DNA from 2 places in the Pseudoalteromonas sp. XMcav1-K genome. Region 1 is predicted to be linked to the other one. Evidence: riboswitches for the same ligand, from Rfam matches in the RefSeq annotation. Region 1 holds a riboswitch; the other holds the start of a gene.
What was found. Region 1 has a riboswitch for lysine ahead of lysC (lysine-sensitive aspartokinase 3). Riboswitches for the same ligand answer to the same signal wherever they lie in the genome.

Region 2: another riboswitch for lysine. It lies ahead of dapA (4-hydroxy-tetrahydrodipicolinate synthase); the one in region 1 lies ahead of lysC (lysine-sensitive aspartokinase 3).

The regions. Positions count from the first base shown of each region.
Region 1 is NZ_JBIPJE010000043.1:93,198-100,866, reverse strand. It holds gene ACHSBP_RS10725 (2-hydroxyacid dehydrogenase) at 1-968, shown strand, start outside; gene ACHSBP_RS10720 (MarC family protein) at 1,278-1,886, shown strand; gene ACHSBP_RS10715 (sodium-dependent transporter) at 1,929-3,251, opposite strand; gene ACHSBP_RS10710 (4'-phosphopantetheinyl transferase family protein) at 3,358-4,143, shown strand; gene lysC (lysine-sensitive aspartokinase 3) at 4,093-5,379, opposite strand; lysine riboswitch at 5,510-5,683, opposite strand; gene nhaD (sodium:proton antiporter NhaD) at 5,767-7,020, opposite strand; gene ACHSBP_RS10695 (hypothetical protein) at 7,215-7,669, shown strand, end outside.
Region 2 is NZ_JBIPJE010000031.1:49,232-56,900, reverse strand. It holds gene ilvG (acetolactate synthase 2 catalytic subunit) at 1-711, opposite strand, end outside; gene ACHSBP_RS04900 (TraB/GumN family protein) at 1,241-2,137, shown strand; gene ACHSBP_RS04895 (hypothetical protein) at 2,229-2,849, shown strand; gene ACHSBP_RS04890 (energy transducer TonB) at 2,900-3,949, opposite strand; gene ACHSBP_RS04885 (Solitary outer membrane autotransporter beta-barrel domain) at 4,137-5,075, opposite strand; lysine riboswitch at 5,251-5,445, shown strand; gene dapA (4-hydroxy-tetrahydrodipicolinate synthase) at 5,571-6,452, shown strand; gene ACHSBP_RS04875 (2,3,4,5-tetrahydropyridine-2,6-dicarboxylate N-succinyltransferase) at 6,465-7,205, shown strand; gene ACHSBP_RS04870 (PLP-dependent decarboxylase) at 7,205-7,669, shown strand, end outside.

The DNA of each region.
Region 1 (7,669 bases):
TCGCGTTTTTTAGCGCGCAAAAGTACGATATCAGCGCATTTGACAGCCAATTGCCAAACGATATAACAGCTGAATATTTTACGCAGCCACTTAACGAAATCTCAGTAAAACTTGCCGAGGGGTTTGATGCGGTATGTTGCTTTGTTAATGATACGCTCAATGAAACAGTGATTAACGCCTTAAACGAAATTGGCATAAAACTCATTGCCCTGCGCTGCGCAGGTTTTAATAACGTGGATATTCCAGCCGCAAATCAGTGCAAAATCGCCGTGGTGCGGGTGCCTGCGTACAGCCCTGAAGCGGTTGCTGAGCATTGCTTAGCACTTATTCTTACGCTTTCTCGTAAAACCCATAAAGCATATAACCGCGTTAAAGAAAACAACTTTGATTTAAATGGCTTACTTGGTTTTAATCTGCATAACAAAACGGTTGGTGTGATTGGCCTTGGTAAAATTGGCAGCGCTTTTGTTAAAATTTTAAATGGATTTGGTGCAAACGTGATCTATTTTGATCCATTTGCCGAAAGTGAGCTAGCTAAGCCAGTTAGCCTAGAAACCCTCTACCAGCAATCCGATATAATTGCCCTGCACTGCCCGCTTACCAACGACACTTTGCACATCATCAATGAGCAGGCGCTTGAGCAAATGAAACCGGGCGTAATGCTTGTAAACACTAGCCGCGGTGCGTTAATTGATACTGCTGCGTGTATTCGCGCACTTAAATCGCGCAAATTAGGTTATTTAGCGCTTGATGTATATGAGCAAGAGTCAGAACTATTTTTTAAGGATATGAGCTGTGAAATTATCGATGACGATGTATTTCAGCGTCTACTCACCTTTCCCAATGTGCTGATCACTGGCCACCAAGGTTTTTTCACCCAAGAAGCAATGAGCGAAATTGTGGCGACCACACTTGACAATATTTCAGCGTTTCGTTTGCAGCAACCACTTGAGAATGAAGTAAGCTAACCTGTGGTGATGAACACGCAAAGTAGCGGGTAATAGCAGTACACATAATTACAGTTTTAAATACAATTACCCGATATAATTGCGTGCTTATAATGCCAATTACATTCATTAAATGGTTACAGTTCACAGTCGAATAACGCTACCATTAATAAAACATTTGGCTCGCAACAATGGTCGTTTAATTAATAAAGCTTTGTGTGATTTTTCAATCGCCTTTCACACATAAAAAGCACAATATTAAGTTATACACTATGTAACAACATACGTGCTTTCACCCTGAATACGTCAAATTAAAAGGTAAATTTTTATATGATTGACTTTGCAGCAACCTTTATTTTGTTTTTTGCGGTTATCGACCCCATTGGCACAGTACCTGTATTTATTGCTGTGACACGCGGTTTCGACGCCAAAGCAAAACGCAAAATTGCAATGCTTTCCGGACTGGTTTCCGCTCTGATCCTGCTATTTTTTGTAATTGCCGGAGAGTACATTTTAAGCGCCATGGCAATCCCCTTATCGGCGTTTCAAATCGCTGGCGGCATTGTGCTGTTTTTGTTTGCGCTTTCGATGATTTTTGGTGAAAGTAAACCTGAAGAAGAAGTACGCTTGGTAAAGCAGTATCATGAAACTGCCATCTTCCCGTTAGCCGTGCCCTCTATTGCAGGGCCTGGTGCTATGCTTGCGGCAGTACTTGCAACCGAAAATGCCCGCGTTGATTTGTGGCAACAAGCGCAAGTTGCTGGCGTAATGATAGCTGTAGTGTTTTTAGCATTTTTATTAATGCTAATGGCAGGCAAAATTCAAAAACTTATTGGTAATGCGGGCGCTATCGTTATTAGTAAAGTAATGGGTTTAATTTTAACAGCGGTTGCAATCACAAACGTACTCACCGGCTTTAAAAGCTATTTTAACTTATAAAAAAAGCGCGTTTAAAACGCGCTTTTTTGTACCAATAACCTATTACTTAAATGCCACGTTAGCAAACACCGCTAACATTAAGATTGGGCAAATAAAGCGAATATAATTTGCTAGCACTTTATAACCAAGTTTGTTTGATTCGTGCAGTTTGTTACCGCGCTTCCAAAGCCACCCCACAACCACAAAGTAGAATAACCCCATTAATGGTAATTGATATTGGGTAAATACGGTGATCACTAAGCCAAACAACCATTCAAAGTTAACGATAATCACACTTGAACAAATACCCACAATAACCGTTACCAGCCAAGTTGCGGGTTTTCTATCAAAACCATGGTTTTCGACTAAAAACGATACTGGAATTTCTGTCGATGAAATTGTTGACGTTAGCGATGCAATCGACATTAATACAAAAAAGACAAACGCCACCACTAAACCAAAGGCACCTAAGGTAGCAAACAGCTGAGGTAACACAGCGAAAATTAATTGCCCTTCACCAATCAACTTACCACCTTGCATAATCTCAACACCCTGCGCTTGTGCCACATAAAGTGCAGGAATAATCAACAAGCCCGCTAAAAACGCAACGCTGGTATCAAGCATGGCAACCGAAATCGACATTTTTGCAACGTTTGCATCACGTTTTAGATACGAGCCGTAAATCATCATGCAGCCAACACCCAGCGATAACGAGAAGAACGCTTGCCCCATTGCTGCAATAATTAAATCTGGATCAGTGACTTTACTAAAATCAGGCACTAAATAAGCATTAAACCCTTCGCTTGCGCCATCTAACGTCGCAATATAGGCAATTAACGTAAGCAGTAACACCAATAAAACCGGCATTAATCGGCGCGACCACACCTCAATACCCGACTTAACCCCTTTTAAAATAATACTGGCGGTTAATATCAGCATCAGCGGCGTAAAAATAAAGTTGCGCAATATTGAATCTGATTTTAAGAAGTTTGCAATGTCGGTAAGGCCAAAGAATGTGGCGATTGGTTCAAGTGCAAATGCCAGCATCCAGCCAGCAACAATGCTGTAAAAGCTGAGCATAACAATGGCGCCGCCAAGGCCAATATAACCTGCTGCCGCGCCCATTTTCTTGCTGGTAGATTGGCACGCTTCAGCCAACGCCTTTACGGGGTTCGCTTGTGCACTATGGCCAATATAGAGTTCAGTAAAAAGCGCAGGTAACGCCAGTAAAAAAATTACAATAAAGTAAACCAACAAAAATGCACCACCACCGTGGTTTGCCGCTTGTGTTGGGAAGCCCCAAATATTACCTAAGCCGACCGCGGCGCCTGCCGCCGCTAATACAAAACCTAAGCGACTTTGAAAGCCATCTCTAATTTGTGCCATATTGAACTCTTATTTTTATTATCTACACCACGACTTACGTAACCAAGCAAGATATACTGCAGCAAATTGTAAAACTGCGCTTGGCTAAAAGACTAATCTATCGGGTATGGAAACGATTAACAACAAAAAACCACCAATCACAGGCATCTCGCCTGAGCGCGCGCATTTTAGCGTGCTAAGCCCTAAGTCACCAATTAATTTAGTTATAGCCAATAGCCAAGCCCTTAATTTCGACCAAATAAACATCACAAGTTTATTATCTGCGCATGAAATTAGCATTTTAGAAAGGCGTAAGTTAGAAAGCGCTAAACGCGAATACTTAGCCTCGCGTTATTTAATTAAGCAATTAGCGCAACAGTTCTTTGCGTATGAAGCCGCTGAACTCACCACCTTTTTTGATGAACACACTGCACGTTTGGTGATTAAGTATCAAAACAACGCCCTGCCACTTTCACTGGTGATAAGTCATTCCAAAGGCTGGGTTGCGGTATATTTAGCACATGATCCAGAGCGTATGGGCATCGACCTTGAGTTTATGTCGCAAAAGCGCCCTTTTTTAAAATTAGCCAAACACTTTTATCATCAAGATGAAATTCGAGCAATTGAAGCAGCAAACCCTATGTCCGATACTTTTTTTCGTATTTGGACATTAAAAGAGGCCCTTGCTAAAGCTGTTGCCATGCCAATTGCCCAGCTGCTTTCGCCTAATGTATATCACGGTTATGCAAAACATAATTTAGCAGCCTATAGCTGCCAAATTAATGGGTTTGATTTTAGTATGGCAACGCCAATGACTGTTAAACAGCCACCAGCGCTTGTTGAAGTTTCCCTTAAACCCGATTTAACAGGCTTCGAGCAAACGGCTATGAATCGCTTGCACCACGTTATCTGATTCAGTTTGCTCAACTAAGAAACACAGGTTGTGCTTACTTGCACCATGGCAAATTAAACGAATATTAAAATCACTGAGTACACCCATTAAATTAATTTCGCCGTGACGTAATTGAATTTCAGAGCCGATTAATGCCACCAGAGTTAAATTATTCTCGACCGTTACATGACAAAACTCGCTTAACTCATCAAGACAAGCTTGATCAAGCTCCGGGCGTGATGCATTTGGCGCATTATCGAGCGTTAACGCAACACTGATTTCAGAGGTAGTAACTAAATCTACCGAAATATTGTATTTCGCTAAAATAGTGAAAACGCGTGCTAGAAAGCCGCTAGCAAGCAGCATCTCTGGGCTTTTAAGGGTCAATAAAATCTGATTCTTACGCTGGGTTACTGCGCGAATACCGGCTTGCTCAGACTTTTCTTTCTCAATCCATGTACCACCTTGCTCTGGCGCTTTACTTGAACCAACAAACACACTAATGCCACTGCGGCTTGCTGGTAAAATAGTTGCAGGGTGTAACACTTTGGCACCAAAGGTTGCCATTTCTGCCGCTTCATCAAAGCTCAGTTTAGCAATCGGCGCCGCTTTTACACATAAACGAGGATCTGTACTAAAAATACCCACTACGTCTGTCCAAATGTAAACAGCTTTTGCGTCAACCGCTTCAGCCAATAATGCTGCACTGTAATCAGAACCGCCACGGCCAAGCGTGGTTGTGTCACCTTGGCTATTTGCACCAATAAAACCTTGGGTAACTACAATGTTTTCGCTTAATAACGGCAATAAGTTTGCTTGTGCTAATTCACGAGTGCGTTCAACATTCGGTTCTGCTTTACCAAAATGTGAATTGGTCGCTAGCACTTCGCGTACGTCAAAGCGCAGCGATTGTGCGCCTAAGCTGCGTAAAACTTGGGTAAATAAATACGATGATAAACGCTCACCAAAACTTAATAGCTCGTCGCTTGCTTTGTCATCAAATTCGTTTTGTAATGCAAAGGTTTTAAACGCTTCAAGTGTTGCTAAAAAACCTTCGGTAATGTCGTCATCTAATGTGAGTTTTTCAGTAATTTTGTGCTGAATAGCTACCACGGCGTCAATATGTTCTTGGCGCGCAACGTCCGTTAAATCGTCATTTGCAAGGCTTACTAAATGATTGGTAACACCAGAGCTTGCACTTACGGCAACTAAACGGGTGCTTGGGTTTGATATAACAATTTCGGCGCAGCGCACCATAGCGTCATAGTCTGCGACACTGGTACCACCAAATTTTGCTACATTAATACTCGAATTAGACACGGTCTCTCCTTTAAATCTTAATAAGGAGAACTTGGCAAGGAACGTGATTGATTACATCAGGATAGTCTCTGCCAGAAGCTCTCCACCTGTTACAGGTGACAGTCCCGAAGATTCAACTTCTAGAACCGAAGCAAGCTGGCCACAAATCCAGATCACTCCTCGGCAGTTAACCCCCTGATAGACCGTCGTCGGGAATGCGCCCTCGAATCTACTACCTGGTTAATGCACCTCTTCTGTGTTTGAATACTTAATAAGCACACAAACAAAAGCCTTCTAAAAAGAAAGCTTTTGAAATTTACCGTTTAGCCGTCTAGCTGTCAATCACTAATTAAGAAATAAACAACCAACTAAATACGATGATGAATAACCAATGGTGTAGGCAATCATCAAATACATAAACATGCGCAGGTAACTTACAAAGGTCAGTTCCTTAATTTTGCTCATTGCAATAATGCCCGCTGCTGAACCGATAATCAGCATTGAGCCGCCTACACCGGTTGCATAGGTAAAGGTTAACCACTGACGTGTATCCATTACAATATCTGCTTTTAGTAGTGCTGCGGTAAGCGGTACGTTATCTACGGCCGCTGACAAAATACCCATAAAGTAGTTTGCATATTCAGGTGCAAGTACTTCATAAAGGTGGGTAAATTGATTCAACACACCAATCTCTTTCATTGCACCTACAAGTAGTAACACACCTACAAAGAATAATAAGGTGTCGTACTCAATTTCACGCACGTAATCGATAATCTTTTTATTCACGTCTTTTTTGCGCATTAAGAATTGCGCAACTAAGAACATTAGCGATAAACCAAATAAGAAGGTTAATAATGGCGGAATGTGATACCACACACTAAACATCAGCGTCGCTACGATGGTCGAAACAAAAATACAGGCAATGGTAATATCGGTTTTTTCAATGCGGCGCAGTTCGACTTTTTCAAACGTAATGGTGCCTTTCATGCCCAAACTTAGCATCGCGGCTAAAATAAATACCGATAACGCAGCAGGAGCCACAAGTAACAACAAGTTAGCTATGGTGACTTTATCTGCAAGGAAAATCATTAAAGTAGTTACATCACCGGTGATAAGCGATACCCCACCCGAGTTCACTGCAAATACAATAAGCGTGGCATACTTAATAAGTTTTTTGGCATCAAGCTTTAACGACATCACAACCGCCAGTGATATCAATGTTGCCGTGATGTTGTCAGAAATCGACGAGAAGAAAAATGCAAACGCACCGATTAAATACATTAAATTGCGTTCGCTCATTTCACTCGGCAATACCCTATGCACCAAGCTTTGAATAAACCCTTTGGAGTTTAAATAAGCAACAAAGGTCATCGCTGCCATCAAAAACAACCATAAGGTCGCAATTTCTAAAATATTATGATCGAGTTCTTTTTGAACAGATTCTGGGCTTTGCCCATGTAAAGGGGAAATAAAGAGAATAATCCAGCACAAAGTTCCAAAAAATAGCGTTGTTTTGGCTTTGTTTACATGGATAATATCCTCTATAACAATCAGCACGAATGCGATTATTATCAGCGCGAGAATAACACCTGACACCATCTTGTTATTTTAACCTGTAGAGTTGAGTTAAAAATTTGAACGAACACCCAACCTGCGGTCGATAAGAAGCCTGTTGAGCGGCGCGAAGTGTAGCACTGAAGATTACCTAAAACCACTACGGTTTTAGTCTAATTACACATTTTTTTTATAAAAAATTTACTTTTTGGATAGATATCAAGTTAACGTGGATAAATATGATCCCACCTAAAAGAATTCTAGCAACCTTGGTAGACAATTGGTCACTGATTGAAGCCTTAATTAAACGCTTTGATTTTGGCGATTTTAGCTTCCAAGATGCCCAAAGCTTGTTAAAAAAGTTAGAACCAAAACTCTCTTCCGAGGCGGTATTTAAGCAAATTAACAAGTTGATCCAGCTAGAGATCATCATACCTTTAGCTAAATCGTCGCAGCTCGAAATTAACCGAGCAATTGCTGATTTTTCGCAGTTTTTATTGCAAGAAGAAAGCCTTGGCCTCGTTGGCGAGATTCACGTACTCGTTGACGATTTGGCGCGCTTAAACCAACGTTTATCTAACGCTGGCTTTAACGACGATGAAATGGAAATTAAACGAAACGCCCGCATTATGGATGAGCGCGTGCGTAAAATTGTTAAATTATTCCAACATAATCAAAACGCTATTTTTAACCT
Region 2 (7,669 bases), on a different contig from region 1:
CACAGACCCAAGCGCTTTTAATGTGCTTACAGCAGGCATATTAGTCGCTTTTAAGAATTGCATAAGCTCATCTTGTGCATCTGCCATTTGTACACCGCCACCCACATACGCCAGTGGTTTTTTCGCTTGGCTTAGTAGTTCATTAGCTTTGGTTAGTTCCAATTGGCTCAATTCAGGTTTGTAGTCGTCTGCCGCAAGCCAAGGATGATAATTAACAGCGCCCATTTGGATATCTTTTGGAATATCAACAAGCACGGGGCCTGGTCGGCCTGATTGCGCTAAATGCATCGCTTCTTGTAAAACCTCGGCTAAATCTTCAGCTCGTTCTACCATGTAGCTGTGTTTAGTACAGCTCAGTGACATACCTAACACATCAACTTCTTGAAAAGCATCTGAGCCAATCGCAGCGGTAGGTACTTGGCCGGTAATTGCAAGCAGTGGTACAGAATCCATCATGGCATCGGCAAGTGCGGTGATAAGGTTTGTCGCACCAGGGCCTGAAGTTGCAAAACAAACCCCTAGTTTGCCCGTGCTTCTGGCATAACCAACAGCGGCAAAACCAGCGCCTTGTTCATGACGGGTTAGATAGTGAGTAACAGGCGAGCCATACAACGCATCGTAAATTGGCATAATCGCACCACCAGGGTAACCAAATACCTCTTTCACGCCATGTTTGGCTAATAAATCGATTGTTAACTCTGCACCTGTCATTTTCTCTACCCTGTGATGTTTACTTCTTGCTCATTTTCTTACTGCCAAAAAAAAGCCCCCGGACTTTTCAGTTCGGGGGCTCTCTCAATGCTTAACTTTTGCTACAGCACTACGAAGCCCCCGCGGTAATAATAATCACCACGTTAATAATTAGGACTAATACGTTTACTGTTTTAAACATGTGTTTAAGCAACCATAAATTCTTTACAAAAATAGCCAAGCGTTCGTCTGCTTGGCCTCTTTTTTATTAGTATCGTTTATGAGCAAAAAAGTCAATCAAGAAATCTATGCATTTTTAAATCAATAGAATTAACTTAAAACCAAGATAAGCATAAAAAAACACGCAAAAAGAATAAAAAATCCATTTTATACAATTTTAAAGATTATGTATGCTAAGACTAAAGCTTATTTGAATATCGCTTTATTTTTAAAAGTCTTATAACTTTTTTGTTAATAATTAGGCAAAGACTAATATTGCACTATCAAGTACACTGATACGCAAAATTAATTATTAACGCAAGGATCTGCAATGCGACTTTTCTTAATTACGCGAATACTGCTACTACCAATTTTGTTACTCGGTTTAGCTCAACCAGTATTTGCAAACAGCAATATCAACCCAAGTCTTTGGAAAATTGAAAAAAATGGCGTGACATCTTATTTACTTGGCACTGTTCACTTGGGTGATCAGCAAATGGCGGGATTACCAAGCTACGTAAAAAGCGCGATTGAAAAAACCGACAAAATGGTTGTTGAGGTTGATCTATCTAAGGTGAACCCAATAGAACAGCAGCAAGTAATGATGAACTATATGCTGCTCCCTGCAGGTAAAACATTACAGTCAGAGCTATCTGCTAAAAATTACAAAGCGCTAAGCAATTATATGGCGAAATTAGGCCTAGGTATGGAGCTATTTCAACAGATGCAGCCCTTTGCTGTAATGCTACAGATCACCCTAATGGAATACCAAAAAGCAGGTTATCAAGACTCCTTTGGTATCGACAAGCAAGTAATGAATGTCGCGCAACGTTTGCAAATTCCGATTATGCAACTAGAAACGCTAGAGCAACAAATGGGAATGTTTAAAGGGTTTAGCAAACATAACAACAAAATGATTGAAGACGGTTTAAAAGAACTGGCTGATATGGATAAGTACTTTAATCGTCTGATTGGTAACTGGAAGCGAGGCAACGATAGCGCACTTGAAAACTACTACCGCGAAACCTTTACGGGTGACAGCTACAGCGCGTTAACTGAAAAAGTACTGCTTACTGATCGCAATAACAACTGGGTAGATCAGTTAAAGGCTCCTCTAACCAAACAACCACATTTTATTGCTGTTGGCGCACTTCATTTATACGGCCCACAAGGTTTATTAAAGCTTCTTGAAAAGGAAGGCTTTAAACTTTCGAAAAAAAATAAATAATTTTTTAAACCTTTTTAATTGATGCCTGCGTCTAACTAAATAACAAACAGTTAAAACTGATTAAGCGCAGTCATCAAAAGGAATAATCATCATGAAAAAATTAGCGTTAGCAATGACATTAATCGCCGCAAGTATCTCAACTAATCTTTATGCTGGCGATGAAAAACGTATTACTGAAACTCTTACATTAAACCAAGGCCAAAATCTTGAAATTGATTTCCCTGTGGGCAGCATCGAAATTATCACTGTAGATAGCAACGAGCTTAGCATTGAAATTGAAATTGAGGGCAAAGACGAAGGCTGGTTTTCAAAAAATCGTGATGTATCAAATATAGAACTAAGTAAACGCGTTCGTGATAACCGTATTTCACTGGAAATTGATGAAGAAAACTTAAGTCAAGAATGGGTTGTAAAAGTGCCAAAGCATGCAGCGATCGACATTGAAATTGGCGTTGGCAGCATTGATGTAGAAAAACTTGAAAACTCACTTGAAGCAGAAGTAGGTGTTGGTTCAATTCGTGTCGATACAGTACTTGATGACTTTAAGCGCATCGAACTATCAACAGGCGTTGGCGATACTAGCATTAAAGGCTTTAGTGGTGACTTAGAAAGCACACGTAATATTGTTAGCTCTGAAACACGTTACTCTGGCGCAGGTGAGCACAGCATTGAAGCCGAAGTAGGTGTAGGTGATATCAAAGTGCGTAAATAAAATACGCAACAAGTAACTAAAAAAGGCGCGTTAAGCGCCTTTTTTATTATTTAGATTTTTTGTTCGCCGTGAACATCGGCCAATGTAAACTTGGCATTGCTATCGCCAAACACATACACAGAACAGCTTCCCCAAGACTCAGGAATTTGCCATTTATTGCCTGACTCAACCAAAAATTGGGAATGATGATTATCACAACGCACTTCAAGATTAGTTAAATTGCCTTCCACATTATCAATAATAAAAGCACTGCGTTCGAGCTGATAGCTCCAAAAATCACGCTTACTTATTTGTGCATTAATTATAATAGGTTTGTCGCTTTTTAAATACGCAGTTACTTGATTGTAGTAAGGCGTAAGCATCGCCAACTTTTCATTTTCAGGGTAATGCCTTTTAAGTGTTGTAAAAATCGAACGCGCATCACCATATTCCTGTAGCTCTACCGCTAAACTAAATGCACGCGCAGCAAGCGAGCTGTATTGTGCTTCCTTTTGTAAGTCGTTATAAGACAAAACCTTTTTAATTGCTGCTAGCTCGGCCTTTGGGTTGGTATTTTTTTCAGCGATAAGGGAGGTAAGAATTGAATAATACATATCTTCATACGCATTCCAACGACCTTTTTCTTCGATCTTCTTCGCTATTTCTTCGGCCTCAGCGACTTTATTTTCCTCTAAAAAATCCATTGCCGAGCGATATTGCCTAAAGAACCACTTTGATGCACCTTTGGGGACATTACTTAATTTAAAGTCCAATTGTACTTGATTTCGACATTGCTGAATTGGCTTTCCATCTTTAGTGGCTGGTGAGTATTTCCACTTTTTGATTGAGCGCAGTGCATACTTTTCAAATGCCTCATTAGAGGAATCTTCAACAATAACATTAGATGTTGAACCGTCTGGTTCGACTACAAAACTTAGCTGCACCCAACCTTCTTTACCGTCACGCGCAGCATTGATTGGATATTTAGGCGGCACACGTTTAATTGCCTCAGCATTGACAATGGTATTTAAGTGAAGTTGTTCGGTTTTGTTTGCTAAATCAGATGTATCAGCTGCACTCAAGACACTTGCAGACAGCGTTATAAGCGGTAATAGAATCATTATCTAAGTCCTTTTATATTAATGGCGTTCACCAACTCTTTACGTCTATATTCAAATATTGCGCTGAACAAATGATATACTAATAAGGCGACTTTTATCTGATAATATTGCGTTACACCGATAATTTTAGGCCTAGTTAGCATGGCGTTAAGCCCACTAGAGTGATAACGATTACAGTGAGTTGGAGTTACTCTTCGTTAAAGTAGATTACAATACTGCCGCCACTAAGTACACTACCCTCGTTGTAATGCAAGCCAATGCCGATATTATCAAACCAAGATGTCCATGGCCGAGTGTCGATTAATAAGCCGCCACCGTACTCATAATAATGGCCAGTGCTAAAGGCGCTACGTGCGTCTCCACCCAAATCAACACGTTGAAATTTAAGATAGATTGACTCTGTATGTTTTAATTTTTGGTCGAGCTTTATGGTTGCCCTGACGCTATTCGCAAAATACCAACCTGATGGGGTTGAATCACGTGTTGCATCATCACCACCAAATCCTTTACCAAAGAAGTGATTATAGCTCGATTTAACTAACCAATGCCCCCAACGACTGGCTTTTCTGCGACTGAGAGTTAACCCCATATCGGTTAAAACTGAGTTTGCAGTTGTATTAAAATAAATACCTTCCACTTCTGCTTTGGCGGCGCGGCTTTCAGGGCTGTTGTAGTCATGAATATTGTCGTAATGCATAACATGCGCACCAATTGAGCCTTCTAACAACCAATTATCGTAACGATACAGCGCTGTTTCATAATCGGCATAAGCGGTGAAGATTTGATCATGGCTGTCGTCAGGTATAGCCACATCATCCAGCAATATGTCTTGCGATTGTGAAATATAAGAAAAGTGCGTATTTACGCGTGAATCTTCGTCTAACGTGTAGGTATAAGGCAGTGCAAATACTTGTAGCTGAGTTCTTAAATTTACATTTTTATCGCCTGCATCATCACCGAGTTGCTCTAAAATATTAACCGGGTCAAAATTACCAAAGCCAAAGCGCACAACGTCAGAGTCACTTAATACTACCGAGGACGCAAACGATTCCTCATAGGTTTTTTTCACCGATGCATCGCATGGCAAGCTTATAACAACGCACAACAGAAATACTAACTTTCTCACAACTAACTATTTTTACTTAATTTCAACCGCAATAGCCGCTAGTTATATCATTAAACATCACGCGATTACATTGCTCTAAAATAAATTTTATTGACATTTAGACGTCCAAAATGTTTCAATTGCCGCTCAATCACCCTATTTTACGTTAGTGGCTATTTAAAATAGCGGCTAGCTTAGGGCTGGAAGAGGTGCGTTATTCAGGTAATTCAGTTGAGGGGAGCAAACTCCAATGACACTGAATGAGGGGAATTAACGCCGAGAGATAAGCTTTTTTGCTGATAACTTATCTCGGGCGCTTGGGCTGAATCCCGGCGACTGTCACCAATTACTTGTATTAAGTAAATATGTTTGGTGGAGAGCTTCTGGTCTTAGAAAAATAAGGCCATTCGCCTTATCTATTTTTTAAGTCCATTGCTCTTCGAATTTTTAGTTGTTCGAAGCTGGACTAAGCCTTTCTCTTATCCCTTCTTCGAACACATATTAAGTTCGCTAGAGATGAAATCACAATTTAATTTAACGCAGTACCCGCTGTGGACTGCATTAGTCACCCCTTTCACTGAGACGGGTGAAGTTGACTATGACAATCTTGCGCAATTAGTAGCAGATCAACAAGATGCCAACAATGGCATTTTATTACTCGGCAGCACAGGTGAAGGTTTAGCATTAACCATCGCAGAGCAGCAGCAAATCGTGCGTTTTGTCTGTGACTTATCACCGACGGTACCTTTGATGGTTGCTGTAGGCGGGGTCAACTTACCGCAACAACTTGAGTGGTTAGAATTCTGTAACCAACAACCGATTGACGCACTATTACTAGGTTCACCACTTTACGCCAAACCCGGCATTAAAGGCCAAATTCAGTGGTTTGATGCATTACTTAGTGCCACAGAGCTTCCCTGCATGTTGTATAACGTGCCAGGACGCAGCGCCGTGGCACTTGCTCCTGAACTGTTATCCGCATTAAGTCATCACACTAACTTATGGGCTTTAAAAGAAGCTAGTGGTGACATTAGTAAATTTGAAGTATTTAGAAGCAGCAATCCTAATGTAGCTATTTACAGTGGCGATGATGCCTTAATGCCATATTTTGCCCAAGCTGGCGCAAAAGGTTTAGTATCGGTTGCTGCTAACGCATGGCCTAAACAAACCGCAGAGTTTGTTCGCAGATCGCTTTTAGGCACACCAAACCTGTTTACTACTTGGAGCGACGCGGTAAATAGCTTATTTGAAGTAGCTAACCCTGTGCCGGTAAAAGTGCTAATGCACCAACAAGGCAAGCTCAACACCCCAAATTTACGTCCACCGCTTACCCATCATGAGCTGGAATCACCTGCAGCAATTCTCGCTGCTAATCAAACAATTTTATCTTGGAATTAAGAGAGAAGTACTATGAACTGGCAAGAACTATTAAAAAACCTAGAAAACGGCACCTTACGCGCAGCAAACCAAGATGAAAATGGTAACTGGCACGCGAACGTTGAAGTTAAAAAAGGCATTTTAGATGTTTTCAAAAATGGTACTAACACTGAGTTTCCAGGTGGTTTTGTAGATAAAGATAACCTTGCTGTACGCGGCTTTTCTGCACAAGAAGGTGTACGCATGGTGCCAGGTGGTACGAGTGTTCGCCCAGGTGCCTATGTTGCAAGCGGCACAGTGATTATGCCACCAGCCTATGTGAATATTGGCGCTTACATCGATACCGGCACTATGGTTGATAGCCATGCATTAGTAGGCTCATGCGCTCAAATTGGTAAAAACGTACATTTAAGTGCTGCAGTGCAAATTGGCGGTGTATTAGAGCCTGTTGGCGCAAGCCCTGTAGTAATTGAAGATGATGCATTTATCGGCGCAGGTTGTGTCATCGTTGAAGGCGTTGTAGTTAAAAAAGGTGCGGTACTAGCACCTGGCGTGCGTCTTTCTGCGACTATTCCTGTTTATGACTGTGTAAATGAGCGCGTTTTAGAAAAAGGCGAACCAATTCCAGAAAATGCGATTGTTATTCCAGGTTCACGCCCTTCATCAAGTGAATGGGGCCGCGAGCAAGGCTTAAGCATGTCATGTGCGCTTATCGTTAAATATCGTGATGAACAAAGCGATGCATCATTAGAACTGGAAGAGGCTTTACGTTAATGAGCTTTTTGAGCACACCACAACGTCAATTACTTGCAGAGCTTTGCCAACAAACAGATCTGCCATTTTATCTATACGATTTAGATAAGCTAGAAGCGCATCTAACGCAGCTTACATCACAAAATGTGGTGAAACTGTGGTACGCAGTAAAAGCAAACCCGCTTTCAGCGATTATCCAAACGTTAGATAAATGTGGCTTTGACTTTGATGTAGCAAGCAGCGGTGAACTAAACCAAGTTTTAGCCCAAGGCATAGACGCAAAACGTGTGCTCAACACTGGACCTGCAAAATCGAAAAAGCAGATCCGGCACTTTCTCGATAAAGGTGTTCGCACCTTTGTCGCTGAAAGTCACAACCAAGTGGCTTGGTTAAACCAAGCTGCTAGTGAACATAACCTAACCCTGCGCATTTTATTGCGAGTGCAATTGCGCTGGCCAGACAGTGAAAAGAATCCTCTTGGTGGC